2 regions of the Bradyrhizobium sp. 22 genome follow, and region 1 is predicted to be linked to the other one. Evidence: predicted binding sites of a transcription regulator. Region 1 holds the regulator's gene; the other holds the start of a gene.
The links. Region 1 encodes HrcA, which represses chaperone genes, less so after heat shock. Its sites were predicted from a motif close to GTTAGCACTCNCNNNNNGNGAGTGCTAAC; they were not measured.

Region 1 (14,566 bases):
TTCGGAGCGTAGCTCCGGACGACGGTGCCGTAGGGTGGGCAAAGCGAAGCGTGCCCACGCATTTTTTTGCGGTCGAGTGAGATGGTGGGCACGGCGCAAGTGCGCCTTTGCCCTCCCTACAAGATCCCGTTACGCCGCGAGATCCGCGACCACTGCATCCAGCACCGGAAATCCGCTGCTGGTCACGCGCAGGCGGCCCGTTGCATCCACCGTGATTGCGCCTTCCTCGCGCAGCAGCGCGATGCGCTTGGGATCGAGCGGACGGCCGGAGAGCGCCTTGTAACGCTCGGGGTCGATGCCTTCAGCGAGGCGCAATCCCATCAGCAGGAATTCGTCGGCGCGTTCCTCGCTGTTGAGCAGCTCGTCGGTGACAATGCCATGGCCATTGGTCTCGACCCGCATCAGCCAGGCTTCGGGACGCCTCTCGGTGGCGGTCGCGTGCCTGACATCGTCGATGTCGAGGCGGCCGTGCGCGCCGGGACCGATGCCGGCATATTCCTCGCCGCGCCAGTAGACCAGATTGTGCCGGCACTCGGCGCCGCGCCGCGCGTGATTGGAGATCTCGTAAGCGGGCAGCCCGAGCTTGTCGCAGGTCTCCTGCGTGACGTCGTAGAGCGCGCGCGCGACCGCCTCATCCGGCGTCTTCAACTTGCCGGCCTGGTGCAGGCCGAAGAACGGCGTGCCTTCCTCGATCGTCAGTTGATAAAGCGACAGATGCTCGGCCGCTTCATCGATGGCGAGGCGCAGCTCATCGGCCCACATCGCCGGCGTCTGGTCGGGGCGGGCATAGATCAGGTCGAACGAATAACGGTCGAACGAACGGCGCGCGATGGCGACGGCATCGAGCGCCTCGCGCGCGCTGTGCAGGCGTCCCAGCGCCTTCAGCGAGGCGTCATCAAGCGCCTGCACGCCGAGTGAGACGCGGTTGACGCCGGCGCTGCGATAGCCGGCAAAGCGCGTGGCCTCGACGCTGGTCGGGTTGGCTTCGAGCGTGACTTCGACGTCGCGTGCGACGGTCCAGTGCTTGCCGATCGCATCGAGCACCGCGCCGACGGTTGCGGGCTGCATCAGAGATGGCGTACCGCCGCCAAGGAAGATCGAGGTGACTTCGCGGCCGGGCGCGCGCGCCGCGTTCGTTTCGATCTCGCGCGCGAACGCAGAGGCAAAGCGCGCTTCGTCGATCGCGGCGTGGCGGACATGGCTGTTGAAGTCGCAATAGGGGCACTTCGACAGGCAGAACGGCCAGTGCACGTAGACGCCAAAAGCTTCGGATTGTCGTTTTGACGCGTTTTCCCGGCGCGAACCGGCATCCACTTCGCTCGAAAACGCTCTATCGCGGCTCAAGGCAGATCTCCGCCAGTTTCCGGAAGGCGCGGGCACGGTGCGACAGGCCGAGACCCAGCGGCGGCAGGCCGTGCTTCTCGATGCTCTCCATCTCGCCGAAGGTGCGGTCGTGACCATCGGGCAGGAACATCGGATCGTAGCCGAAGCCGGCGCTGCCGCGCGGCGGCCAGACCAGGGTGCCATCGACGCGCGCCTCGACCTCTTCGAGATGATGGTCGGGCCAGGCCACGCACAGCGCGGAGACGAAATGCGCTCTCCGGCGGTCCGGCGTGGTTGCGCCGCGCTCCTGCAACAGGCGCTCGATCTGCGCCATCGCCGCGTTGAAGTCCTTGGCCGGACCGGCCCAGCGCGCGCTGTAGATGCCGGGCGCGCCGTCGAGCGCGTCGACCACGATGCCGGAATCGTCGGCGAAGGCGGGCAGTTTGGTCGCCTGCGCCGCCGCGATCGCCTTGATCGCGGCGTTGCTGCGGAAATCGCTGCCGGTCTCCTCCGGCTCGGCGAGGCCGAGCTCGCCGGCCGACACCGCCTCGACGCCGTGGGGCGCGAGCAGCTCCCGCATCTCGGCCAGCTTGCCGGGATTGTGGGTAGCGACGACGAGCTTTCCGGTGATTCGGCGGTGCATGGGCCTATTGACTACGCCACAGCCAGTTTCTGCAAGTCCACCAGACGCGCAACGCCCTTGCGCGCCAACGCCATCAGCGCCAGGAACTCGGCTTCCGTGAACGGTTCGCGTTCCGCCGTGCCCTGCACCTCGATGATGCGGCCGTCGCCGGTCATGACGAAATTGGCGTCGGTCTGGGCTTCCGAATCCTCGGCATAATCGAGATCGAGCACCGGCGTGCCGTTGTAGATGCCGCAGGAGATCGCGGCGACGTTGTCGCGCATGACGTTGGCCTTGATCATGTTGCGCGCCTTCATCCAGTTGACGCAGTCGGCGAGCGCGACCCAGGCGCCGGTGATCGAGGCCGTGCGCGTGCCGCCGTCGGCCTGAAGCACGTCGCAATCGACCGTGATCTGGCGCTCGCCGAGGGCCTCGAGGTCGACGATGGTGCGAAGCGAGCGGCCGATCAGGCGCTGGATCTCGACGGTGCGGCCGCTCTGCTTGCCGGCGGCGGCCTCGCGGCGGGTGCGTTCCGAGGTGGCGCGTGGCAGCATGCCGTATTCGGCGGTGACCCAGCCGCGGCCCTGGCCCTTCAGCCACGGCGGCAGGCGGTCTTCCAGCGTGGCGGTGACCAGCACATGGGTGTCGCCGAACTTCACCAGGCAGGAGCCTTCCGCATATTTGACCACGCCGCGCTCCAGCGTCACGGGGCGCAATTCGTCGGGCGCACGGCGGCTTGGCCGCATGGGAAATCCTCCAAAACTCACGGGAAAGGCTGTTGGCGGTGCTTGTAGGTGGGGCGAAGGTGGGCGGCAAGGGCTTATTCGGCCCCTGATTCCGGGCCGGTAAACGCCACGCTTGTCAGAAGCGCCCGGGATGGACAAATTATGAGGATCTGAGAGGAGTTACCGCTGTGGCCCATCACGATCCGATCCATCTGATCGCGCCGCGCGCAGGCCTCGCCCAGCTCAACGAGCGTTCCCGCGATATCTTTCGTCAAATTGTCGAAAGTTACCTCGCGACCGGTGAGCCCGTGGGCTCGCGCAATATCTCGCGCCTGATCGCGATGCCGCTGTCGCCGGCCTCGGTCCGCAACGTCATGGCCGATCTGGAACAACTCGGCCTGATCTATGCGCCGCACACCTCCGCCGGCCGGCTGCCGACGGAACTCGGCCTGCGCTTCTTCGTCGATGCCTTGATGCAGGTCGGCGACCTCAACGAGGCCGAACGGCAGTCGATCCAGAGCCAGCTCACGTCCGTAGGCCAGGCGCACTCGGTCGAGGCGGCGCTGGACCAGGCGCTGACGCGGCTGTCCGGACTGACGCGGGCCGCGGCGGTGGTGCTGACGCCAAAGTCCAATGCGCGGCTCAAGCACATCGAGTTCGTCCGCCTGGAACCGGAGAAAGCCCTGGTCATCCTCGTCGGCGAGGACGGCCAGGTCGAGAACCGCGTGCTGACGCTGCCCCCTGGAGTTCCGTCCTCGGCGATCACCGAAGCCGGCAATTTCCTCAATGCGCGAATCCGCGGCCGCACCCTGGCCGAGGCGCGGCTTGAGCTCGAGACGGCGCTGGCCGAGGCCCGCGCCGAGCTCGACCAGCTCGCACAGAAGGTGATTTCCGCCGGAATCGCCAGCTGGTCCGGCGGCGAGAACGAGGACCGCCAGCTCATCGTGCGCGGCCATGCCAATCTGCTCGAAGATCTCCACGCGCTGGAGGATCTGGAGCGGGTGCGCCTGTTGTTCGACGATCTCGAGACCAAGCGCGGCGTGATCGATCTGCTCGGCCGGGCCGAGACGGCCGAGGGCGTGCGCATCTTCATCGGCAGCGAGAACAAGCTGTTCTCGCTGTCGGGGTCCTCCACCATCATTGCGCCCTATCGGGATGCCGCCGGCCACATCGTCGGCGTCCTCGGGGTGATCGGCCCGACGCGGCTGAATTATGCCCGCGTGATCCCGACGGTGGACTACGCCGCCCGCATCGTCAGCCGCCTTTTGGGGGGCTGACCGGCCTTTCCGCCGATCACGGGCGCTTGATTTTCGCGGCTCAAAGCACGATATGCGGGCCAACAATCCCAGACCACCTTGAGTCCAGACGAGTTCGAGAAGAGAGCCGATGACCGATCGAGACCGGCAACCCGAAGACGCGGCCGCGCCGACTGGCGAGCCCGTGGCGTCAAAGCCCTACATCATGCCCGACGATCCCGAGCCGGGCTCGGTCGAGACCCTGCAGAAGGAGGTCGCCGAGGCGCGCGATCGCATGCTGCGGACGCTGGCCGAGATGGAGAATCTGCGCAAGCGCACCACCAAGGAAGTCGCCGACGCCCGCCTCTACGGCATCACCGGCTTTGCCCGCGACGTGCTCGACATCGCCGACAATCTTCAACGCGCGCTCGACGCCGTTCCGGCCGAGGCGCGTGCCACCGCCGATCCCGGCCTGACCTCGCTGATCGAGGGCGTCGAGCTCACCGAGCGCGCACTGCATAGCGCGCTGGAAAAGCACGGCGTGAAGAAGCTCGATCCGCAGGGCCAGAAGTTCGACCCGAACTTCCACCAGGCGATGTACGAAGTGCCCGATGCGTCGGTGCCGTCGGGCACCGTGGTCCAGATCATGCAGGCCGGCTACACCATCGGCGAGCGCGTGCTGCGCCCGGCTCTGGTCGGCGTCGCCAAGGGCGGCGCGAAGCCAGCGGCTGCAGCGAACAACAACGAATCGAGCAGCGCGCCGAACTGAGTTCTGCCGTCATTCCGAGGCGATGCGAAGCATCGAACCCGGAATCTCGAGATTCCGGGTTCGGCTCTTCGAGCCGCCCCGGAATGACGAAGGAAGGATAGCGCGCTGCTTTACGCACTCACCGCGATATCGGCAGACTGGATCCGCTTCACGCGGGCCTTGGCCATATCGGCCCACGCCTTGGCGAGCGAGCCCTGGGTGTCGATGCCGCGGCAGGCGTCTTCCACCACATAGACCTCGAAGCCCGCCTTGCGCGCATCGAGCGCGGTCCAGGCGACGCAGAAATCCGTCGCGAGCCCTGCGACGAAGACGCGCTTGATCTTGCGTCCCTTCAAATATCCGGCAAGGCCCGTCGAGGTCTTGCCGTCGGCCTCGAGGAAGGCCGAATAGCTGTCGACGTTCTTGTGAAAACCCTTGCGGATGATGAGCTCGGCGTGAGGAATGGCGAGGTCCTTGGACAGCGCCGCGCCGTCGGTGCCCTGCACGCAATGATCGGGCCACAGCACCTGCTTGCCGTAGGGAAGGTCGACGGTCTCGAACGGCTTCTTGCCGGAGTGGACCGAGGCAAACGAAACGTGGCCTGGCGTGTGCCAGTCCTGCGTCATCACCACGTTCGCGAACGCCTTCGAGATCTTGTTGATGACGGGCACCACCTGCTCGCCGTCCTTCACGGCGAGGCTGCCGCCCGGCAGGAAGCAGTTCTGCACGTCGATCACGAGCAGCGCGGAGGTATCGTCAGGTTTGATCGGTGCCGCTGCAAAGAGTGCACTCGGCGCCAGCGTCGCCAGCGCCGTCGTTCCAAGCATTGCCAAGACTTGTCGCCGATCCAGCATCGTTCGCCTCCCCTAAAGGTGATCCAACGGGAGCGAAGCCTAGTTCCGTTCGTATACGAACAGAAGCCCGAAAATGCGGCCGGGACTGGTGAGGGGTTGGGCTGGCGACCCTAAACTCACTGTCGTCCCTTGCGTTCGCAGGGACGACGGCGAATCTGTGGCACCGCCTCAACCCTTCGGCTGAATCCCGTCGCGCACGGCGCGGAAGCGGGTGAAGGCGGCCTGCCACTGGTCGCGCGGGGCGCTGGCGATGATGCGCAGCGAAGCGCCGCCGCTCGAGAAACGGATCCACTGCACCACGGTCACCGGCGTCTTGTCCTTGCCGATGACGCCGTCGATCCGGGTCTCGAAACCTTGCTGGCCGTTGATGCGGATCGGCTCCGACATGGTGACGCGGGATTCGCGCACGCCGGGGATCTGCAGCGCGGCCTCCTGGGCGAAGCGGGCGCGGTCCTCGGCGGCTTGCGGAGTTGCGCCGATCAGGCCGAGGATCATGAACGGCTTCGATTCATAGCCTGCGCTCTCATTGCCGTCGGCGAGGATAATGCTGGCGCCCGGCGCCAGCGTGCGGATGTCCTTGAAGTCGGCGAGATCGGTGATCTTGAACGGCATCAGCGCGATCTGCTCCTCGGCCGAGACCTGCCTGCGGGTGGTGGCGGTCGCGAACATCTGCCGCACCGCCTCGTCGGTGTAGATCTTGGTCGCATTCTCCGGGACCTGGACCGCGACATAGCCCGAGAAGCCGGCGCCCGGCACGATCATCGAATAGCGCTTCACCGGGGTGTCGCCGGCCTTGCCGGTCTCGGTGGTGAAATAGGCAAGGCCGGCGGGGGTCTCGACCTTGTCCTGCTTGACGCCGTTCGCTCCGGCCGGATTGGAATTGAAGGCGCTCACGACCTCGCCATAGGCGGCCGGCGGCAGCTCGGTGACCAGCACCTTGACGCTGCCGTCCTCGCTTTCGAAACCCGGAAAGGTCTTGGCCGTGTTGAGGCCGACCAGCGGCACCATGCCAAGACGCAAGCCGGGCGGAAACACGGCGTCGGCGGCGAGGACCGGAAGCGCGGAAGCGGCGAGAAGGGCGAGCGCGGCGAGGGGGCGGATCAGCTTCATGGGCACTCTGATTGGTTCACATTGAGGCCGTTCGATGGTCGGCCGCCGGGCCGCTTTGTCGCGCGGGGCGGCGTTGGCGGCTGCCTGGCCGGTCCGCCTTTTAGCGGGTTTGGGCTTGCGGCGACAGGGCGGACGGGCCCGCGGCAGAGGGGGCTTGCCGAAGCCCGAACCTGTTAATAATTCCTCACCCGCAAGTGCGGTGAAGTCCGGATATGATCTTCCAAAACCCGATGTTTTAGCCGCAGAAACGTAGCTTCGGTCCTTGCGGGCCCCTCCCCCCCTCCTATATGAGCCTCAATCATCGCAATATCGCGGATGTTTGATCTTAGGGGGTTTCGGTTTGGGTGCCTTCTGGGCCCAGCCAACCTGCCGCAAAAAGAAGGATATCAGGACCATGGGAAAGGTCATTGGGATCGACCTCGGCACCACGAATTCGTGCGTCGCCGTGATGGATGGCAAGAACGCCAAAGTCATCGAGAATTCCGAAGGCATGCGCACGACGCCCTCGATCGTCGCCGTCACGGACGACGGTGAGCGTCTCGTCGGCCAGCCGGCCAAGCGCCAGGCCGTTACCAATCCCGAGCGCACCTTCTTCGCAGTGAAGCGCCTCATCGGCCGCCGCTACGACGACCCGATGGTCGAGAAGGACAAGAAGCTCGTTCCCTACAAGATCGTGAAGGCTTCCAACGGCGACGCCTGGGTCGAGGCCGATGGCCAGACCTACTCGCCCTCGCAGGTCTCGGCGTTCATCTTGCAGAAGATGAAGGAGACCGCGGAAGCCCATCTCGGCCAGAAGGTCGACCAGGCCGTCATCACCGTTCCCGCCTACTTCAACGACGCCCAGCGCCAGGCGACCAAGGACGCCGGCAAGATCGCGGGCCTCGAGGTGCTGCGCATCATCAACGAGCCGACCGCGGCCGCGCTCGCCTACGGCCTCGACAAGACCAAGGCCGGCACGATCGCCGTCTACGACCTCGGCGGCGGCACGTTCGATATCTCCATCCTCGAAATCGGCGACGGCGTGTTCGAGGTGAAGTCGACCAACGGCGACACCTTCCTCGGCGGCGAAGATTTCGACATGCGCCTCGTGGGTTATCTCGCCGACGAATTCCAGAAGGAGCAGGGCATCAACCTGCGCAACGACAAGCTCGCACTTCAGCGCCTGAAGGAGGCCGCTGAAAAGGCCAAGATCGAGCTGTCTTCGACGACGCAGACCGAAATCAACCTGCCCTTCATCACCGCGGACCAGACCGGCCCGAAGCATCTGACGATGAAGCTCACCCGCGCCAAGTTCGAGGCGCTGGTCGACGACCTCGTGCAGAAGACCGTCGAGCCCTGCCGCAAGGCGCTGAAGGATGCCGGCGTGACCGCCGGTGAGATCGGCGAAGTCGTGCTGGTCGGCGGCATGTCGCGCATGCCGAAGGTCCAGGAAGTCGTCAAGCAGCTGTTCGGCAAGGAGCCGCACAAGGGCGTCAACCCGGACGAAGTCGTGGCGATCGGCGCTGCGATCCAGGCCGGCGTGCTCCAGGGCGACGTCAAGGACGTGCTGCTGCTCGACGTGACCCCGCTGTCGCTGGGCATCGAGACGCTGGGCGGCGTGTTCACCCGCATCATCGACCGCAACACCACGATCCCGACCAAGAAGAGCCAGGTGTTCTCGACCGCCGAGGATAACCAGAACGCGGTCACCATCCGCGTCTTCCAGGGCGAGCGTGAAATGGCGGCCGACAACAAGATGCTCGGTCAGTTCGACCTGATGGGCATTCCGCCGGCTCCGCGCGGCATGCCGCAGATCGAGGTGACCTTCGACATCGACGCCAACGGCATCGTCAACGTCTCGGCCAAGGATAAGGCTACCGGCAAGGAGCAGCAGATCCGCATCCAGGCCTCCGGCGGTCTGTCGGAAGCCGACATCGAGAAGATGGTCAAGGACGCCGAGGCCAATGCCGAGGCGGACAAGAAGCGCCGCGAGGCCGTCACCGCCAAGAACGAGGCCGATGGCCTGGTGCATTCGACCGAGAAGGCCCTGGCCGAGCACGGTTCGAAGGTGGCCGAGAGCGAGCGCCGCGCCATCGAGGACGCCGTCAGCGACCTCAAGGAAGCGCTGAAGGGCGACGACGCCGAGGCGATCAAGGCCAAGACCAACACGCTGGCCCAGGCTTCGATGAAGCTCGGCGAGGCCATGTACAAGCAGCAGGCGGAGGCCGACGCCAAGAAGGACGCGGCCAAGGACGACGTCGTCGACGCGGAATTCACCGAGGTCGACGACGACAAGAACAACAAGAAGTCCGCTTAAGCCCGAGAGGGTGATGATGCGGGCGACTTGGATCCCACGCGCACCAACGGCCTCCTCCCTCGCGGGGGAGGCCATGGTGTCGGGCTCTGCGGGACCGAGACCCGCAACGATCGATCAATTCCCAGCTGCTATGCTGAACGCCGTCGTGCCGGCTTCCGCCGCGAGGCGGAAGGGCGCTTATGTCGTCGCGCAGCGGCATCGTTTCGCTCCGACTTGATTCGCGATTGGATAGACCGAGCTCATCATGTCCACGTCCACCAAGCGCTGCTATTACGAGACTCTCGAAGTCGAACGTGACGCCGACGAATCCAAGCTGAAATCGTCGTTCCGCAAGCTGGCGATGAAGTTTCACCCCGATCGCAATCCCGGGGACGACACCAGCGAGATCAAGTTCAAGGAAATCAACGAGGCCTACGAGGTCCTGAAGGACAAGGACAAGCGCGCCGCCTATGACCGTTACGGCCATGCCGCTTTCGAGCAGGGCGGCGGCGGCGCCGGGTTCGGCGCGGGCTTCGCCTCCTCTTTCTCCGATATTTTCGAAGACCTGTTCGGCATGGCCGGGCAGCGCGGCCGCGGCGGCCGCGAGCGCGGCGCCGACCTGCGCTACAACATGGAAATCACGCTCGAGGAAGCCTTTGGCGGCAAGACCGCGCAAATCGAGATTCCGGTCTCGGTCACCTGCGAGGCCTGCTCCGGCATCGGCGCCAAGGCCGGCACCAAGCCGAAGACCTGCTCGACCTGTGGCGGCGCCGGCCGCGTGCGGCAGTCGCAGGGCTTCTTCACGCTGGAGCGGACCTGTCCGGGTTGCCAGGGCCGCGGCCAGATGATCGAGGATGCCTGTCCGTCCTGCTCGGGCCAGGGTCGCGTCACTCGCGAACGCACCTTGTCGGTCAACATCCCCCAGGGCGTCGAGGATGGCACCAGGATCAGGCTTGCCGGCGAAGGCGAGGCCGGGGTCCGCGGTGGCCCGCCCGGCGACCTCTACATCTTCCTGTCGCTGGCCCAGCACCAGTTCTTCCAGCGCGACGGTGCCGATCTGCATTGCCGTGTGCCGATCTCGATGGTGACGGCCGCCCTCGGCGGCGAGTTCGAGGTGCCGACCATCGACAAGGCCAAGGCCAAGGTGAAGGTGCCGGCGGGGACCCAGTCCAACCGCCGATTCCGCATTGCATCAAAAGGCATGCCGGTGCTGCGCTCGCGCCAGATGGGCGACATGTACGTTCAGGTCGTGGTCGAGACGCCGCAGAACCTCACCAAGAAGCAGCAGGAATTGCTGGCCGAGTTCGAAAAGCTGTCGTCCGGCAACACCCAGCCGGAATCCGAGGGCTTCTTCGCTAAGGTCAAGGATTTCTTCGGCAGTCGGGCGGGTTGACTTGGCTTGACCGTATCGCCTTCGGCCTATACGTCTTTATGACCATTTTCTGACACGCCGCGGTCCCGCGGTCCCGTCCGGTCCAGACATGCCATTGCCATCGTCCGCGCGTGCGTTGAAGAAGCCTCGTCTCGACGACGAGGTGCGCTTTCTCAGATCATGGATCGAAAAGCCGCTGCACATGGGCGCGGTCATGCCGTCGGGCAAGCTGCTGGCCCGGACCATGGCTCACTATGTCGATCCCGATTCCGACGCGCCCGTGGTCGAGCTCGGGCCCGGCACCGGTGCCATCACCTCCGCCCTGATCGAGCGCGGAATCGACCAGAAGCGTCTCGTTCTCGTCGAATACAATCCCGGCTTCTGCGCGCTGCTGCGCGACCGCTATCCGCAGGCCAAGGTGGTGCAGGGCGATGCCTATCGCCTGCGTGACACGCTCTGGAACGTGCTGAGCGCCCCCGCCTCCGCCGTCGTCTCCGGCCTGCCGCTCGTGACAAAGCCGATGCTGACGCGGCTGCGGCTGATCCGCGATGCCTTCACGGCGCTGGCGCCCGGCGCGCCGTTCATCCAGTTCACCTATGCGGTGGTGCCGCCGATCCCGAAATCGCTTCCCGGCGTGTCCACAGAGGCTTCGGAACGGATCTGGATGAACCTTCCGCCGGCCCGCGTCTGGGTGTATCGCAAGGACTAATTCCGCCGGCTTCCTTCTCTGCGCGGCGGGCTGGTTTCGCCGAACGTATGGAAGCAGATGTCCGCACCCAGGATCCTGATCGTTCCCGGCTCGCTGCGCACCGGCTCGCACAATGTGAAGCTGGCGGCGGTCATCGCCCATGAATTCGCCAGGACCGGCGTCGACGTCACCCGCATCTCGCTCGCCGATTTTCCGCTGCCGATCTACGACGGCGATCTCCAGGCCAAATCAGGCGTGCCCAAGCACGCGATCAATCTCAAGCGCATGATCGGCGCGCATCACGGCGTGCTGTTCGTCACGCCCGAATACAACGCCTCGGTGCCGCCGTTGCTCAAGAACGCGATCGACTGGGTCAGCCGCGTGCACGAGCTGCACGAGGCGCGCGGCGAGGTGTTCCGCAACCGCGCCTTCGCGCTCGCTGGCGCTTCGCAGAGCCGGCTCGGTGCGGCGCGCGCATTGCAGGCGCTCAGGCTGATCCTGACCTCCTGCCATGCCAATGTGATCGCCAGCCAGCTCACGCTCGCCTTTGCCGATCAGGCTTATGACGATATGGACAGGCTCAAGAACGAGGGCGATATCGCCGCGTTGAAGGAGCTGGTCGCGCAATTGATCGACATTTCCCAACGCATGATGTGAGGTGACATGACGCCAGCCGAGATCGCACCGAAGGACCGCCTGATCGTCGCGCTCGATCTGCCCAGCGTCGATGCCGCGCAGGCCATCATCGACCGTCTCGGCGACAGCGTCACCTTCTACAAGATCGGCTATCGGCTCGCTTATGCCGGCGGATTGCCGCTGGTCGGCAAGCTCGCCGACAAAGGCAAGAAGGTCTTCCTCGATCTCAAGCTGCATGACATCGGCAACACCGTGAAGCAGGGGGTCGAGAGCATCAGCAGGCTTGGCGCCACCTTCCTGACCGTGCACGCCTATCCGCAGACCATGAAGGGCGCGGTCGAAGGCCGCGGCAATTCGAGCCTGAAGATTCTCGCGGTCACGGTGCTGACCTCCTACAACGAGGACGACCTGCATGCGGCCGGCTACCGGCTCGGCGTCTCCGAGCTGGTCGAGGCCCGCGCGCAGCAGGCGCAGGTGCTCGGCATCGACGGCCTGGTCTCCTCGCCGGAGGAGGCCGGTGCGTTGCGCAAGATCGTCGGCCACCAGATGCACCTCGTCACGCCGGGCATCCGGCCGGCAGGTTCGGCAACCGGCGACCAGAAGCGCATCATGACGCCGGGCCGCGCGATCGCCGCCGGCGCCGATTACCTCGTCGTCGGACGGCCGATCGTGGAAGCCGCCGATCCCAGGGCCGTCGCGGACGCCATCCAGGCCGAGATTGCGCAGGCGCTCGGAGCATGATCCGGACCCGAAGGGCCGCGTTAGCGAAGAGTGTGAAGCGGTTTTCCGATCAGACCATGCTCAAATAGAAATGACCCCAACAACACAGGGAGAAGAACCAATGGCAAAGGGCTACTGGATCGGGCGCGTCGATGTGAGCAGCGACGAGGGCTACAAGCCCTACGCCGTCGCCAACGGTCCGATCTTCAAGAAATGGGGCGGCCGCTTCGTCGTCCGCGCCGGCAAGTTCACCACCGTCGAGGGCGCCAGCCGCACCCGCAACGTCGTGATCGAATTCCCGGACTACGAGACAGCGCTCGCCTGCTACAACTCGCCGGAATACCAGGCCAACATCAAGGTGCGCCAGCCGCACTCGGTCGCCGATCTCATCATCATCGAAGGTTACGACGGCCCGCAGCCGCAGGACGGCTGAGGCGCCCTCGGGGCCTGCATGGTTCGAGACGCCCGCTCGCGCGGGCTCCTCACCATGAGGGTTCTGATATCTCGCCGCGAAACGAGACCTCATCCTGAGGGCCCGCCGGAGGCGGGCGTCTCTAAGGATGGCCGCAGGCGACCTGCCTGCCCCCCTCGGTTGCCGGAACTGCCTCCCCCCGCTACAAGTGCGGCGAAGAGGATCACACCATGTCCGACATGCGCTTGATTGTTGCTGGGGCCGGCGGCCGGATGGGTCGCGCGCTGGTGCGGGCGATTTCCGAGAGCAAAGGCGCGGTGCTGGCCGGCGCGCTGGAGGCCCCCGGCTCGGAGCTGCTCGGCAAGGATTCCGGCGTGCTCGCCGGCCTGCCGGCCAACGACATCAAGCTCTCGGCCGATCTCTGGGCGATGTCGAAGGAGGCCGACGGCATCCTCGATTTTACCGTGCCGGCCGCGACCATCGCCAATGTCGCGATCGCCGCCGAGCGGGGAATCGTCCATGTCGTCGGCACCACCGGGCTGTCGATGTCCGACAACGCCGTGATCAAGAGCGTCACCAACCGCGCCGTTGTGGTGCAGTCCGGCAATATGAGCCTCGGCGTCAACCTGCTGGCCGCCGTGGTCAAGCGCGTCGCCAAGGCGCTCGACCAGAGTTTTGACATCGAGATCGTCGAGACCCATCACCGCATGAAGGTCGATGCCCCCTCCGGCACCGCGCTGATGCTGGGCCAGGCCGCAGCGGCCGGACGCGGCGTCAGCCTCGACGAGCATTCCGAGCGTGGCCGCGACGGCATCACCGGCGCGCGCAGGCCGGGCAATATCGGTTTCGCCTCCTTGCGCGGCGGCACCGTCGCCGGCGATCACAGCGTCACCTTCCTTGGGTCCTTCGAGCGCCTGACGCTGTCGCATCAGGCCGAGGACCGTATGCTGTTCGCCCATGGCGCGCTCAAGGCAGCGCTGTGGGCGCATGGCAGGGCGCCGGGGCATTACTCCATGGCCGACGTGCTCGGCCTGTCCGACATCTGAACCGGAGCCGAAGGCCGCGTCAGCGCAAAGTGTGAAGCGGTTTTCCGATCAGATCATGCTCAAACAACAACCGTAACGGAAAGCAGTCAATGAGCGAACGTCTTCTCGTGCTCGTGCGCCACGGCCAGAGCGAATGGAATCTGAAGAACCTGTTCACCGGCTGGAAGGATCCCGATCTCACCGAGCTCGGCGTGAAGGAAGCCACGGAAGCCGGCCGCAAGCTGAAGGCGCAGGGACTCGTGTTCGACGTGGCCTTCACCTCGGTGCTCACGCGCGCGCAACACACGCTCGACATCATCCTCAACGAGCTCGGCCAGACCGGTCTGCCGACCTCGAAGAACCTCGCGCTGAACGAGCGCGATTACGGCGATCTCTCCGGCCTCAACAAGGATGACGCCCGCAAGAAATGGGGCGAGGAGCAGGTGCTGATCTGGCGCCGCTCCTACGACGTGCCGCCGCCCGGCGGCGAAAGCCTGAAGGACACGCTGGCGCGCGCGCTGCCCTATTACGTGCAGGAGATCCTGCCCGGCGTGCTCAACGGCAAGCGCACGCTGGTCGCCGCCCATGGCAATTCGCTGCGTGCGCTGATCATGGTGCTGGAGAAGCTCTCGCCCGAAGGCATTTTGAAGCGCGAGCTCGCCACCGGCGTGCCGATCATCTACCGCCTCAATGCGGATTCGACGGTGGCCTCCAAGCTGGATCTGGCGGACTGATAGACGCCGTCATTCCGGGGCGCCCGTAGGGCGAACTATGGTGCGCAATTGCGCACCTGAGAAACTCGAGGTTCCGGGTTCGATGCT
Region 2 (14,566 bases), 910 kb from region 1:
CAGAAAATCACGGCCCTTCCGAAAGAATTGCTTTCCAAGAATGGATTCGTGGTGAAAGATGTGCCGGAGAGCCATTTGTGTTGCGGTTCGGCGGGGACTTACAACATTCTCCAACCCGAGCTTGCGGGCCGGTTGCGCGATCGCAAGGTCGCCAACATCGCGAGCATCAAGCCGGACATGATTGCCGCGGGCAATATCGGCTGCATGGTGCAGATTGCCAGTGGCACGTCAGTTCCGGTCGTACACACGATTGAGCTTCTCGATTGGGCGACGGGCGGGTCGCGGCCGGCACTGAACGCGTCAGTTTGAGCTTTCAGAGCCTGAACTTTCCTCCCGAGGTGACGACTGAAGACGCCCGATCACCATTGTTCGGCGGCAACAGGAGGACCACGATGGCGAAAGCGAAGAAGAAGAAAAGCAAGAAGGCCAAAAAGGCCAAGAAGGTTGTAGCGGCGAAGAAGTCCGCCAGGAAGGCAACCAAGAAGTCCGCGAAGAAGTCGGCCAAGAAATCTGCCAAGAAATCGAAGAAGGCCGTTCCCAGGAAGGCCGGGAAGAAGTCTGCGAAGACGTCGGCCAAGAAGGCTGTGAAGAAGGCGGCCAAGAAGGCTGCACCGAAGAAAGCCGCGAAGAAAGCGGCACCGAAGAAGGCGAAGGCAGCTCCCGCGCCGAAGCCGTCAGCACCGCCGGCCGCCCCGGCTCCTGAGCCGGCAGCGGAGACGAGTTGGGCGATGCCTTCGTCTTCTGCGGAAGCGGCGCCGGCCGAGGAGCAACGCTAAAGCACAATCCGGAAAAGTGCTGCCAATGAAGGCCGCTGCGGTGACGCTGCGGCCTTTTTGCATCGCGACCAGCATCTCCGGCAAGGCGTTCCCCTTTGGGGCGGCTGATTCGTAGCTGGATTGTCACGCTGGCCGCCTTCTCCGTACTTGCACGGGCTGCTCGGTGCACCTTGGAATGCAAATGATGTGATCAAGAAGTCACACCGGCCGACAACCTTTCGTGGAATCGTCAAAACGCCCAAAAAGGCGGCAGATGCCCGTGATTTTTGCTTCACGGGTCCCATCCCACCATCCAGATTGTCGCAGTAACGTGATTTTGCACACAGGTCGTTCGCCGGGGGGCTTCCGGGATCCGACTGCGTAGAACTGGCGATGGGGATCGAAATGAAGAAAGTGGCTTTGTTAGCAACGGCGCTGGCAATTGTGACGACGGGATCGGCTTTCGCGGCGGACATGCACGTGAAGGCGCTGAGGGCCCCGCCGCCGCCGGCGTTCGATCCGTGGGATATCGCCTTCGGCGGCGCGATCATGAGCAACTACGTCTTCCGCGGCATCACGCAGTCGAACAACAAGCCGTCGGTCGCCGCCTATTTCGAGCCGCGCTACAACGTCACCAAGGACCTCCAGCTCTATATCGGCGTGGCCGGTGAGAGCATCTCCTTCCCGAACCGCGCTGCGGCCGAAATCGACATCTACGGCGGTATCCGCCCGACCTTCGGCGCCTTCGCCTTCGACATCGGCGTCTGGGGTTACCTGTATCCGGGCGGGACCTGCTACTACGGTGGCACTGGCGTCGACTTTGCGGGCAACTTCCAGGGCGCCAATTGCGCCGCGAATGCCCTGCCGAATGGCAACGTGATGAAGAAGGACGTCAGCTTCTTCGAAGTCTACGGCAAGATGACCTACACGGTGAACGACAACTGGGCGTTCGGCATCAACGAGTTCTACTCGCCGAACTTCCTCAACACCGGCGCCTGGGGCAACTACGCCTCGATCACGGGCAAGTGGACGGCGCCGAGCACGACCTTCGGTTCGAGCGGCGTCGGCATGTATGTGTCGGGCGAATTCGGCCGTCAGTGGTTCGGCACTTCCGACTCCTTCTACGGCACGGGCCCCGCAGCAGCGGGTCCGGGCTATGTCGGCCCGTTCTTCCCGAACGGCATCAAATATGCCGACTATAACACCTGGAACATCGGCGTCGGCTTCACCTACAAGGTCATGACGCTGGACCTGCGTTACTCGGACACCGATCTTTCCAAGGCGGACTGCAACGCTTTCACCAGCGACTACACCTCCACCTTCAACGGCAGCTACAGCAGCATCAATCCCTCGGGCGTCGGCTCGAAGTGGTGCGGCGCGACCGGTATCGCCAAGCTCTCGTTCGATCTGACGGCGATGACCAACCTGAAGTAAGCTTCTTCCCGGAACGACTTAGCGAGGGCGGCAGGGCAACCTGCCGCCCTCTTGCTTTGAGGGCCTGAGACAACGCGAGGCGCCAAACGCGAAGGGGGGCCGGAGGCTGCCGGGGGTCCGCTCGCAAGACGGACGCCGGAGCGAGCTGCTCCCTTTCCGGCCGGCCCTCAGCGCGCCGTGGTCGGCTCCGGCGCCGCCTCGCCGCGCGTCCCGAGCACGTGGATATCGCCATCCGGCACCAGCGCCACCTTGCGGGTATGGAAGGCGTCCAGCGTCGAGCGGTGGCCGATCGAGACGATGGTGGCCTGCGGCAGCTTCTCCGTCAGCAGCCGGTAGAGCCGGTCCTCGGACGGCTCGTCCAGCGAGGCGGTCGCCTCGTCGAGGAAGAGATAATCGGGCACGTGCAGCAACGCGCGGGCAAGGCCGAGGCGTTGCTGCTCGCCGAGCGACAACGTCCGATTCCAATGCGCGTCCTCGTCGAGCCGGTCCGCCAGGCGCGGCATGCCGACCGCAACCAGCGCGTCGCGGATCTTCTCGGGCGGGATCGAGCCGTGCCCGGCCGGATAGATGACGGCGTCGCCGAGCGGGCCGATCGGGAAATACGGCCGCTGCGGCAGCATCATCAGCTTCGCCTTCTCAGGGATCGCGATCGTGCCGGTGCCGAACGGCCAGATGCCGGCCATGGCCCGGAACAATGTCGATTTGCCGGAGCCCGACGCGCCGGTCACCAGCACCCGCTCCGACGGCTGGATCGTGAAGGCGTTGGCCGCGACCAGAGGCGCGCCGTTCGGCAGCTTGACGAGCAATTGCTCGAGCGTGATGGCCTCGCCCCTCGATGGCACGACGTCGATAGCCGGTTCGAGCGTCGCGCCGCGGGCGGCGGCGCTGACCGACATCTCGAAGCCGTCGAGGCGGGCGATCACGGCACGCCACTCGGCGAGCGAGCGATAGGCCGTGACGAAGAACGACAGCGCGTCCTGCACGCTGCCGAACGCCGAGCCGGTCTGCATCATGTCGCCGAGCTGGATGCGCTTGGCGAAATAGGCAGGCGCCACCACCACATAGGGAAACAGCGTCGCAGCCTGGCCGTAGCTGGCCGTGAACGCGGTCAGCCGCTTGGTCCGGCTCATGATCTCGTACCAATTGCCGATGACGAAGCCGAAGCGTTGCAGCAGCCGCCCGCGCTCGGCGTTCTCGCCCTTCAACAGGGCGATCTGCTCCGAATTCTCGCGCACGCGGATCAGGTTGAAGCGGAAATCGGCCTCGAAGCGCTGCTGCTCGAAATTCAGGTTGATGAGCGGGGCGCCGATCCAATGCGTCAGCGCGGTGCCCGCGATCGCGTAGGCCACCGCGCACCAGACCAGAAAGCCGGGGACGATGATGTCGGTGCCGTAGATGTACAAGGGCGCCTTGTAGGACAGGCCCCAGAGGATGACGATGAACGAGGCCAGCGTCACGATGGAGGACAACAGGCCGAGGCCGATGCTCAGCGTCTGTTCGACGAAGGTCTTGACGTCCTCGGTGATACGCTGGTCCGGGTTGTCGGCGGCGTCGCCCTTGAGCTGCATGCGGTAATGCGTGGCGCCGTCGAGCCATTCGCCGAGATAATGTCGCGTCAGCCATTGCCGCCAGCGGATCTGCAGCCATTGGTTCAGATAGAGCTTGTAGACGGCCAGCGCGACGAAGGTGAAGGCAAGGCCCAGGAAGATCCAGACCTCCTTGACGAATTCGGGCAGATCGTAGGCCTGCAGCGCGCTGTAGAACCGGTTCTGCCATTGATTGAGCAGCACGTTGATCGCGACCAGCACCAGCTCCATCGCGACGATGACGGCGAGCAGGCCGCGGCCGGCCCATTTGTCCTCCGACCGGAAATAGGGAGCGGCGATTCGCCAGACGATCGCGAGCGTGGCGCTGATGTTCTTCACAGAGCGGGGTCTCCTCGGGGAATGTGGACAAATAGCCGGAGCCAAGGACTTGAAACCATGGCGGAAAGCGGCGCGCCTAGACTAAAGTCGCAGGTTCTGCAATTTGCGTTGTCTTGTCGCACCCCGCAACCCTAGCATGGCCTTCGACGGCGCGGGCCAGGGGCGCTCGGGGATTTCGCGACCTTGTGAGCGGGCGGGAACCGCTGCATTCGCGAGGCATTTGCCTCCAGCGCGGGGGTATCGCTTCGAACATCAAGCAGGATCGGCTCTCCACGCGGGCCGCCTGCCGCAACATGCGTGGGGAGAAGACCATGTGGAATCAAATCTATGATCCATTGCACAGCCCGGTCCTGTCGACGATTGCGGCGGCAGTGCCCGTCGTCACGCTGCTGGTGCTGATCGCGAGCGGCCGCGTCCAGGCCCATATCGCGGCTATCGTCGCCGTGATCGTGACCAACCTGATCACGATCTTCGTTTTCACCATGCCGGCGAACATGTCGATCCGCGCCTCGGTGCTGGGCATCGTCACCGGGTTCTTCCCGATCGGCTGGATCGTCCTCAATGTCATCTTCCTCTACCAGGTGACGGTGAGCACCGGCCGCTTCGAGTTGCTCAAGCGCGCGGTCGGCGGCGTTACCGAGGACCGGCGGCTGCAATTGCTGCTGATCGCGTTCTCGTTCGGGGCGTTCTTCGAGGGCGCCTCGGGCTTCGGTACGCCGGTCGCGATCACCGGCGCCGTGCTGATCGGGCTCGGCTTCTCGCCGCTCGCGGCCTCCGGCCTGTCGCTGATCGCCAACACCGCGCCGGTCGCCTATGGCGCGCTGGGCACGCCGATCCAGGGCCTTGCCTCGGTCACCGGGCTCGATCCCTACATCCTCGGCGCGATGGTCGGACGGCAATTGCCGTTCTTCTCGCTGCTCGTGCCGTTCTGGGTGGTGTGGGCGTTCGCGGGCTGGAAGGGTATGAAGGATGTCTGGCCGGCGATCCTCGTTACCGGCGTGTCGTTCGCAATCCCGCAATTCGTGATCTCGAACTACATCAATCCGTGGATCGTCGATATCGGCGCATCGCTGATCTCGATGGGGGCGCTGATCCTGTTCCTGAAGGTCTGGCGGCCGAGGGAGCTCTGGCTGTCGCCGGCGCTGCGCGGCCGCGACGAATCGGCGGCCACCATGGCGGCCGCAAAGCCGCTCGACCGGACGCCGCTGACGCAGAGCGAGCTGTTCAGCGCGCTGTTGCCGTGGGCCATCGTCTGCATCGTGATGCTGATCTGGGGCAACGGCGCCTTTAAGGGCTGGGCGAATTCGATTTTCGTCTGGAACTATCCCGTCCCCGAGCTGCATCAGATGATCAACAAGATGCCGCCGGTCGCGCCGGGGCCGACCAAAGAGAGCGCGGTGTTCGCCTTCACCTATCTCTCCTTCACCGGCACGGGCATGCTGATCGCGGCGATCATCTCCGGCGTCCTGATGGGGGTCGGTCCCGGCCGGCTCCTGACCGAATACGGCCGGACCATCCGGCTCTGTGCGATCTCGCTGGTGACGATCTCGGCGATGCTCGCGATCGGCACGCTGACGCGCCTGTCGGGCGTCGACGCGACGCTCGGCCTCGCCTTTGCGGCCACCGGCGTGCTCTATCCCTTCTTCGGCACGCTGCTCGGCTGGCTCGGCGTGGCGCTGACGGGATCGGATACGTCGTCCAATATCTTGTTCGGCAACCTGCAGAAGATCACCTCCGAGCAGCTCGGCCTGTCGCCGATCCTGATGAGCGCGGCGAACTCGTCCGGCGGCGTGATGGGCAAGATGATCGACGCCCAGTCGATCGTGGTCGCCTCCACCGCGACCAATTGGTACGGGCATGAGGGCACCATCCTGCGCTTCGTGTTCTGGCACTCGATCGTGCTGGCGTGCCTCGTCGGCGTGCTCGTGACGTTGCAGGCCTATGTCTGGCCGTTCACGGCGATGGTCCTGAAGTAGCGGGCCACGTCCGGCTTTCGACGCAGATCCCCGCGAGGTTCGCCCTCGCGGGGTTTTGCAGCTTGATTGAGCGAACCTTCTCAATGGCGCCGCCGTCTTATAGAAGGTGCGCAAAATCAGGTCGGACGAGAGGTCTCATGGTTGGGTTCAAGCGGTTGGTGTGTGCGGCGGTTGCAATGGTCGCGATGTCCACGCCCGCGCGTGCCGAGGACGGTTTTCCGTTCGGCACCGAGATGACGCTGGAAGCGTTGCCGCAAGCAGGCTCCAAGCGGATTCCGAACATCGAGATCGGCGACCACGGCGAGGTCGTGCTGGAGCTCTGGTGCAAGGGCGGCAAGGGCCAGTTCTCGGTCGCCGGCAACACCGTGATCTTCGTTCCCGGGCAGATCCAGGACCGCTCCTGCCCGCCGGCAAGAGCCCAGGCCGACGACGAGCTCGTCGCCGCGCTCTCCAGCGTCGAGACCTGGAAGCGCCAGGGCGATGTGCTGACCCTGATCGGCCCGAAGTCGTTGCGCTTTCGTACCACGGGGAATTGAGTCCCGCTTTCGTGTCCCGGACAAGGCGCATCGCTCAAGCGATGCGACGCAGAGCCGGGACCCAGTTTCTCATCCGCAAGTGCGCTTGTGGCCTTCTGGGCCCCGGCTCTGCAGCGCTTCGCGCTGCGTCCGGGGCACGATAGCGCCGATTACTTCCACACCGACTGGTCGGCATCCCACCGCTGCCCCTTCAGCTCCTTGACAAGCGCCTCGATCGAGCCGTTGTCGTCCGGCAGATCGCCTTCTTCGTCCAGGCTCGCATCATCCGAGAGCTTGAGCTTGGCGCCGCTGCTCTCATCGGCGGTCGTCGTCGCGGGGCTGCCGATCCAGAGCATGAGCTTGTCGGTGGCGCCCGGCTTGTCCGGCGAGACGAGCCCGGCGACCTCGATCGTGTCGGTCAGCTCGAGCGCCGGAAAATCCTGGTTCGGCCGCTTGAAGACCAGCATGAGCTTGCCCGTGGCGGAGTTGAAGCTCTGCGAGACCGGCTTGGCCGCGAGCGTTCTGCTCAAGACGTTCGAGACGGCCGCCGCCAGCTTGCTGCGGTTGATCTTGTCGCCCTCGCGCCAGTCGGCCGCGGCAAAGCGGATGGTGCGGTCCATCTCGGTCATGCCGGCGGTCCAGCCTGCGGCCGTGACGCCGGGCATCGCCTTGAACTTCGCCAGCAGCGCGCCGGCGCGCTCGGGATCGACCGACATGTTGATGGTCTGCTCGCCGGCGCGCAGCGCGTCGCAGCCGACATTGAGGCTGGCCAGCGTCACCTCGACATCCTGGCCCTTCAGGCTCTTCAGGAAGTCGGTCGCAGCCTCGAGCTTGACCTTGACCGCGATCGCCTCCGGCGAAACGTCGGTGAAATCCTTCGGCTGCGGCGTGATGCCGTCGTCGGAGGTCTGGTTGTCCAGGAATTCCCTCTCGCTGAGATCGGAATTGTCGGGCGATGTGACCTCGGTCACCGCCTGGCCGATGCTGATCTGGCCGCGAAACTCGAAGCTGTCTCCGCTCTGCTTGCGCAGCAGCTTGACGCTGACGGGCGCCTTCTCATTGACGCTCTGCGTGGTGCCGGTCAGCGTCTGGCCAGCGACCTGGAGATTGACGACGAAGCGGTCCTTGCGGTCGGAATTCTTCGCGATCGGGTAACAGACGTCGAGCACGGCCGCGGTGACCGTCTTGCCCTGGCGCGTCTCCTTCAGGATCACGTCGGCATTGCCGTCCATCAACCCGTCGAGGGAGGTGAAATAGCGCGTCTCCACGCCGCCGGGCGCCGTGGCCTTGGGCGACAGCTTCATCTGGGCGGAGGCGACCTCAGGCGCAACCGCAAGCAGGGCCGCCAGGACAATCGTCAGACAAACCGGAAGCGCGCGCATCGCGAAAATCCCTGATCAAGAATCGGCGCGCCACCGTAGTGGGTTTCGGCCGTCGGTTGAATCGGAAAGCTGAAGGCAGGATCGGCAAAAAAGAAGGCCGCCCGGAGGCGGCCTTCACAACATTGTAATGCAAAGACGGACTTAGAAGCCGCCCATGCCGCCGCCGGCGGGCATCGCGGGCGGGGCTTCCTTTTTCGGCGTCTCGGCGACCATGGCCTCGGTGGTCACCAGCAGGCCGGCCACGGAGGAGGCGTCCTGCAGCGCGGTGCGCACCACCTTGGCGGGATCGATGATGCCCTTCTCGACCATGTCGACATAGTCCTCGTTCTGGGCGTCGAAGCCGAAGGTCTCGGACTTGTTCTCCAGGATCTTGCCGACCACGATCGAGCCTTCCACGCCGGCATTCTCGGCGATCTGGCGGATCGGGGCTTCGAGCGCCTTCAGCACGATGTTGATGCCGGCCTGGACGTCGTCATTGTCGTTGGAGAGGCGGCCGACGGCCTTCTTGGCGCGGAGCAGCGCGACGCCGCCGCCGGGGACGATGCCTTCCTGCACCGCGGCGCGGGTGGCGTTGAGGGCGTCCTCGACGCGGTCCTTCTTCTCCTTGACCTCGATCTCGGTCGCGCCGCCGACGCGGATCACCGCGACGCCGCCCGCGAGCTTGGCGAGGCGCTCCTGGAGCTTCTCGCGGTCGTAGTCCGAGGTGGTCTCCTCGATCTGGGCCTTGATCTGGCCGACGCGGGCCTCGATGTCGGGCTTCTTGCCGGCGCCGTTCACGATGGTGGTGTTCTCCTTGTCGATCACCACCTTCTTGGCGCGGCCCAGCATCTTGACCGTGACGTTCTCGAGCTTCATGCCGAGGTCTTCGGAGATGAGCTGGCCGCCGGTCAGGATCGCGATATCCTCGAGCATGGCCTTGCGACGGTCGCCGAAGCCCGGCGCCTTGACCGCGGCAACCTTGAGGCCGCCGCGCAGACGGTTGACGACCAGGGTGGCCAGCGCCTCGCCCTCGACGTCCTCCGCGATGATGACGAGCGGCTTGCCCGACTGCACCACCGCTTCCAGCACCGGCAGCATGGCCTGCAGGCCCGAGAGCTTCTTCTCGTGCAGGAGGATGTAGGCGTCCTCGAGCTCGGCGGTCATCTTCTCGGGGTTGGTGACGAAGTAGGGGCTGAGATAGCCGCGGTCGAACTTCATGCCCTCGACGATGTCGACTTCGGTGTCGAGCGACTTGTTCTCCTCGACGGTGATGACGCCCTCGTTGCCGACCTTCTGCATCGCCTGGGCGATCATCTTGCCGATGGCGGCATCGCCGTTGGCCGAGATGGTGCCGACCTGGGCGACCTCGGAGGAGGCGGCGACGGGCTTGGCGCGCTTCTCGATGTCCTTGACGACGGCCGCCACGGCGCTGTCGATGCCGCGCTTGAGGTCCATCGGGTTCATGCCGGCGGCAACCGCCTTGGCGCCTTCGCGCACGATGGCCTGGGCCAGCACGGTCGCGGTGGTGGTGCCGTCGCCGGCGAGGTCGTTGGTCTTGGAGGCGACCTCACGCACCATTTGGGCGCCCATGTTCTCGAACTTGTCCTCGAGCTCGATCTCCTTGGCGACGGTGACGCCGTCCTTGGTGATGCGGGGCGCGCCGAACGATTTCTCGATGACGACGTTGCGGCCCTTCGGGCCGAGCGTCACCTTGACGGCGTTGGCAAGAATGTCGACGCCGCGCAGCATGCGATCGCGCGCGTCTCCGGAAAACTTGACCTCTTTGGCAGCCATTTCTGCAATCCCTCGTTTTTCGTGATGTGTCTGCCGCTCGCTCGTCGCATCGCTTCCGGGATCCGGAGATCAAACCCGGCGGAATGATGGATGCCCGGATCGCGTTGATCCGGGCACGACATTCAGCGGCTGTTCAGGCGGATGGCCTTAGGCCAGCACGCCCATGATGTCCGACTCCTTCATGATCAGGAGCTCTTCGTTGTCGATCTTGACCTCGGTGCCCGACCACTTGCCGAACAGCACGCGGTCGCCGACCTTGAGGTCGATCGGGGTCAGCTTGCCGGTCTCGTCGCGGCCGCCCGGGCCGACGGCGACGACCTCGCCCTGGGACGGCTTTTCCTTGGCGGTGTCCGGAATGATGATGCCGCCCTTGGTCTTTTCCTCGGCGTCGATACGTTTGACCACGACACGGTCATGCAGCGGACGAAATTTGGATTTAGCCATGACGTTTCCCTTTGGAGGCTCGCTTCGGAAGTAGTGGAAGTGGGTGCGGCGGCGCTTCCGTCCATCCCCTATCCCGAAGATCGAACGGCGCGCTTAGCAATCGGGCTTTCCGAGTGCTAATAGTGGGCTCGGAAATATGGCTTGGCCGCGATCCTGTCAAGCAAAGGTGGTTAAGCGATTGGTGAGGCGGATATAGGATGGTGGCATTGGAAACTTGTTCGGGGCGCCGACCTGTCAAAGGACGTCATTGCTCCGGCAGCTTTTTTGCGCTTGGCTGCAGGAGGGGTGCGGCCATGGTCTTGCTCGGGGGAATGCCATGATCAGTTCAGCTCACGCGCGCGCGGTTGCCAATCTGGCGGCCGCATCTTGTCTGGCGCTGCTGCTGGGCGCCTGTGGCGGCGGCTTGAGCCTGCCGTCCTTCTCGTCGTCCCCGCCACCGCCCGAAGCGGAGCCGGGCGTCGCCCCGGAAATGCCTGCGACCATTCGCGCCGACGAGATCGTGGGCCGCTGGGGTCTGGCCTCGTTCCAGAACCCGGCCGACCGCGCCCGCACCGAGGCGGCCGCCCGGGCCCAGTGCAAGAATCCCTACGTGATCACCGCCGGTTCCTCCGGCGGCGTGATCATGCATCTGGCCGACCAGGCGACGCCCCAGGAGCTGCGGCTGAAGGGCTCGCCGAGCGGCAAGAACTACATCGGACCGGCGGGGCCGACCCCGGGCGACCAGGACCGCGAAATCATCTCCTTCGACGGCCGCGTCCTGATCACCCGCTTCATCGACAAGGACGCCGCCACCCGTTACGGCAACATGGTCTACGTCCGCTGCGCACCGAGGGCGTGAGGCGGCCTTCGGCCTGACCTCTCGTCATTGCGAGCGCAGCGAAGCAATCCAGGCTGCTTCCGCGGAGATGGTCTGGATTGCTTCGTCGCTTCGCTCCTCGCAATGACGAAGACAACAAAAAACGCCGGCCCAGGGGCCGGCGTTTTGTTCTGCCTGCCGCGTCCGTTCAGTCGAACAGTGCGTCGATGTCGTCCTGCGAGGCGTGACCGACGTCGCCGTTGAGCTTCGGGCCGTTGAGAAGCTTTTCGTCCTCGCTGCGATTGTCCACATGCGCCGGCACGTGGGACTTTATCGCGTCGACGCCGCCCCAGATGTCCATCATCGCATTGATGTGCTGCTCGATGAACTTCATCGTGGTCATGACCTTGCTGATGCGCTGGCCGGTCAGGTCCTGGAAGTTGCAGGCTTCGAAGATCGAGATGACACGCTCCTGGATGTCGTCGGCGAGCCGCTTCTGCTGGTCGATCGAGTCCACCTTGGACATCGCGCTGGCGGCCTGGTCGATCGATTCCGCGGCTTCGAGGATCTGCTGCGTCGCCTGCTCGGTGCCGCCGACCACCGCGCCGAGCTCGCCATTGACCTTGGCCATTTCGCCGCCGTCGAAGCTCTTGCCGTGCAGCGTCGCGATTTCGCGCTTGGTGCGGTCGATGGCGTCATGGATCAGGTCGAGCTCGACCTTCAGCTTCTCGCACTGCTCGATCTGGGCCCGATAGGTCTCGAGCATCGTGCGAGCCTCGGAAAGCTCGTGGGCGGTAGAGGCGTCGATCGCCGCCATGGCCGCGCTACCGGACAGCGGGGCCGCCGTGACGCCCTTCGCCATCTGCGCGCGGATCGCGCGTAGCTCGGCCATGATCTCGCTATGCATCGGGATTGCCTCTTCGGTTACGTCCAAAATCGGCATCTCGCCACCAGCGATATCCTCGACGCGAAAACGTTTGCGGTGAACAGCCATCAGGATACTCCCCCCACCTCACACACGCGTCTTTGTAGGCAGAAGCGATTTAACACGAAGTTCACAGCCGGAACTGTTGTGCGGGCGCCGCGCGCCGCATTGCAAAGAAGCGATTAACCATGGCCGCGCCGCGTTCATCGAAAATAAACGCTGATCGCCAAATTGCCGTTGCGCTCGCGACGTGGTGAATCCAAACGCGCCTTCCGTTTACCAAACAAAACGGCTTTTGCCTTTTATTGACCACGTCGAAGGGCGCGGATCAGCCACCGGCTCTCCACGACGCATGTGATCTAGACGAAACAGTACAGAGTACGTCGATGTTCAAGAAAATGTCTGTCGCGCTGCTCGGCAGCGCCTGCACCTTCATGGCCGGCGCGAGCGACGCCGGCGCCTTCGACAACAGCGTGCCGAGCGATCCGCCTGCGGTGCTCTATGCGCCGCAACTGCCGCCGGCGCCGGTGCGCGTCGCCTCCAATTCGAACATGGGCGGCGGCTTCATTGAATTCCTGTTCGGCGACGGCCCCGGCCGCGGTCCGGCCTACGCGCCCGAGCGGCCGGTGTATCAGCAGCAGCCGGCCTATTACGATCAGCGCCGCCTGCCGCCGATGGGCGAGCCGCAGATGCAGGGTGGGTATCAACAGGGCGGGTATCAGCCGGGGGGCTATCAGCAAAGTGCGCTCCAGCAGGAGGCGGTCGATCCGCGGCAGCGCCCGCTCGATCCGAAATTCGAGAAACAACTCGTTGACTATAGCGGCAAGGAAAGTCCCGGCACGATCGTCGTCGATACCCCGAACAAGTTCCTCTACCTCGTCGAGGGCAACGGCCGGGCGATGCGCTACGGCATCGGTGTGGGGCGTCCCGGCTTCACCTGGTCGGGCGTGAAGTCGATCACGGCCAAGCGCGAATGGCCGGACTGGACGCCGCCGGCCGAGATGCTGGCGCGCCGGCCGGATCTGCCCCGGCACATGGAAGGCGGCCCGGAGAACCCGCTCGGCGCCCGCGCGATGTATCTGGGCTCGACGCTCTACCGCATCCACGGCTCCAACGAGCCCTGGACCATCGGCACCAACGTTTCCTCCGGCTGCATCCGCATGCGCAACGAGGACGTCATCGATCTCTATGGCCGCGTCAATGTCGGCACCAAGGTCGTGGTGTTGTGATCGCCTGAGTTGCGAAATGAAAACGGCCGCCATCCGGGCGGCCGTCTTTGCTTGCGCGGCGATCGGACGACGTCACGCGTAGTCGCTGCCGCCGTCGTCGTCGCCGCCGAAATCGCTGTCGTCGGCCATGTCCATGTTGTCGCCGTGATCATCGTAGCTGTGATCGCTGTTGCTCCGGTCGTCGTTCGACGCCTGGTCGAAGAAGCCCTGGCGGGAATCCCGGTTCGAGCCGATGTCGTTGAGGCCGGCATCGCGCGCGAGCGATCCGCCGGACTGGTCGCTGCCGCCCCAGGGACTTCCACCGGCGCTGCGGTCGCCGAGCGAATTGCCGTCGCCGAAGCCCTGCTGGTGCGATCCGCCGCCCATCATGCCGCGGATGCTGGAGAGCAGTAGCGAGCCGCCGACGACGCCAGCTGCGGCCGCCGCGGCGGTGCCCAGGAACGAGCCGCCGCCACCGCCGCCCACGGGCGGGGCTCCGTAACCTTGCCCCGGACCTTGTCCGTAAGGCGGCGCGCCGTAGCCGGGTTGGGTCTGCATCGCCTGGCCGGTGTTCCACGTCGGCCGCGAATCGCGCGGCGGCACGTTCGGAACCGAGCCGCGCGAGGGGCCGCCGCCGAACAGCGTGTCACGCATGGTGTCGAGGAAGCCGCCGGACTGGGCCTGTTCGGGCCCGTGGGCCGCTTCCAGCTCCTGGATGCGGGCATTCGCGCGCTTCAGCGCCTCGTCCTGCACCAGCGTGGTCTGCACCAGCGCGTAGACCGCGCCAGGCGCCTTGCGCAGGCCATCGGAGATCGCGGCGATCGCATCGGGATCGCGCGGTGCATTTTCCAGCTTTGAGAGCCGGTCGAAAAGGTCGTCGACGAGCTGGCGTTCCTGCGGCGTCATGATCAGTCTCCCTCGCGCAACACAAGCGCGAGCCAGATGTAGGGTTCCATTGTGGCCCCAACAGTGCCGGCCGGATTAAATTTCGGTATGCGACAAGCTGCCCGCGGCTTGCCTTCCGCCGCTTTCACCCCAGCGTGGCGCGGCTGTCCGCCAGCAGGCGCGCGAAGGCGTCGCTGGCGAGAAACGCGTGCTCCCGCTCGCGGACATCCGTCATCGGGTCGAGGCCGGCAAGGACATCGTCGACGAAGCCGGGATGGCACATTACGAGGCCGCCGTCGGGGAGGCCTTGCAGGAATTGCCGCATCAGCGCGCCGAAATCGGCCGCCCGCGTGAAATCATAGGCGCCGGCGAAGCCGGGATTGAAGCTGAGGCCGGCGCTGCCGGCGCGGCGGCGAAACTGCGCGCTGAGACCGTCGAGCACCATGGCCTTGGGTGAGGCCAGCCGTTGCCTCAGCGGAAGATTGCGGCCGCCCTGGCGGACCCAGGCGTTTGGCGCAGCCTCGGCCACCGCATCGACGAAGCCGTCG

Region 2: the regulator HrcA is predicted to act here: its motif matches at 10,297-10,325, upstream of K410_RS0107755 (co-chaperone GroES).

The regions. Positions count from the first base shown of each region.
Region 1 covers NZ_KI519399.1:442,142-456,707, forward strand. Annotated here, with positions in the region: gene K410_RS0103415 (penicillin-binding protein activator) at 1-12, shown strand, start outside; gene hemW (radical SAM family heme chaperone HemW) at 130-1,314, opposite strand; gene rdgB (RdgB/HAM1 family non-canonical purine NTP pyrophosphatase) at 1,331-1,966, opposite strand; gene rph (ribonuclease PH) at 1,978-2,691, opposite strand; gene hrcA (heat-inducible transcriptional repressor HrcA) at 2,859-3,947, shown strand; gene grpE (nucleotide exchange factor GrpE) at 4,057-4,674, shown strand; gene pncA (bifunctional nicotinamidase/pyrazinamidase) at 4,785-5,507, opposite strand; gene K410_RS0103450 (hypothetical protein) at 5,676-6,617, opposite strand; gene dnaK (molecular chaperone DnaK) at 7,012-8,913, shown strand; gene dnaJ (molecular chaperone DnaJ) at 9,158-10,285, shown strand; gene K410_RS0103465 (class I SAM-dependent methyltransferase) at 10,374-10,973, shown strand; gene K410_RS0103470 (NADPH-dependent FMN reductase) at 11,031-11,609, shown strand; gene pyrF (orotidine-5'-phosphate decarboxylase) at 11,616-12,329, shown strand; gene K410_RS0103480 (DUF1330 domain-containing protein) at 12,430-12,741, shown strand; gene dapB (4-hydroxy-tetrahydrodipicolinate reductase) at 12,951-13,766, shown strand; gene K410_RS0103490 (2,3-bisphosphoglycerate-dependent phosphoglycerate mutase) at 13,856-14,479, shown strand.
Region 2 covers NZ_KI519399.1:1,357,101-1,371,666, forward strand. Annotated here, with positions in the region: gene glcF (glycolate oxidase subunit GlcF) at 1-309, shown strand, start outside; gene K410_RS40270 (hypothetical protein) at 314-601, opposite strand; gene K410_RS0107725 (TorF family putative porin) at 1,161-2,189, shown strand; gene K410_RS0107730 (ABC transporter ATP-binding protein/permease) at 2,357-4,114, opposite strand; gene K410_RS0107735 (L-lactate permease) at 4,426-6,090, shown strand; gene K410_RS0107740 (META domain-containing protein) at 6,228-6,626, shown strand; gene K410_RS0107745 (hypothetical protein) at 6,776-7,987, opposite strand; gene groL (chaperonin GroEL) at 8,129-9,760, opposite strand; gene K410_RS0107755 (co-chaperone GroES) at 9,908-10,204, opposite strand; gene K410_RS0107760 (hypothetical protein) at 10,521-11,042, shown strand; gene K410_RS0107765 (protein phosphatase CheZ) at 11,209-11,994, opposite strand; gene K410_RS0107770 (L,D-transpeptidase) at 12,312-13,154, shown strand; gene K410_RS0107775 (DUF2076 domain-containing protein) at 13,227-14,039, opposite strand; gene K410_RS0107780 (ChbG/HpnK family deacetylase) at 14,164-14,566, opposite strand, start outside.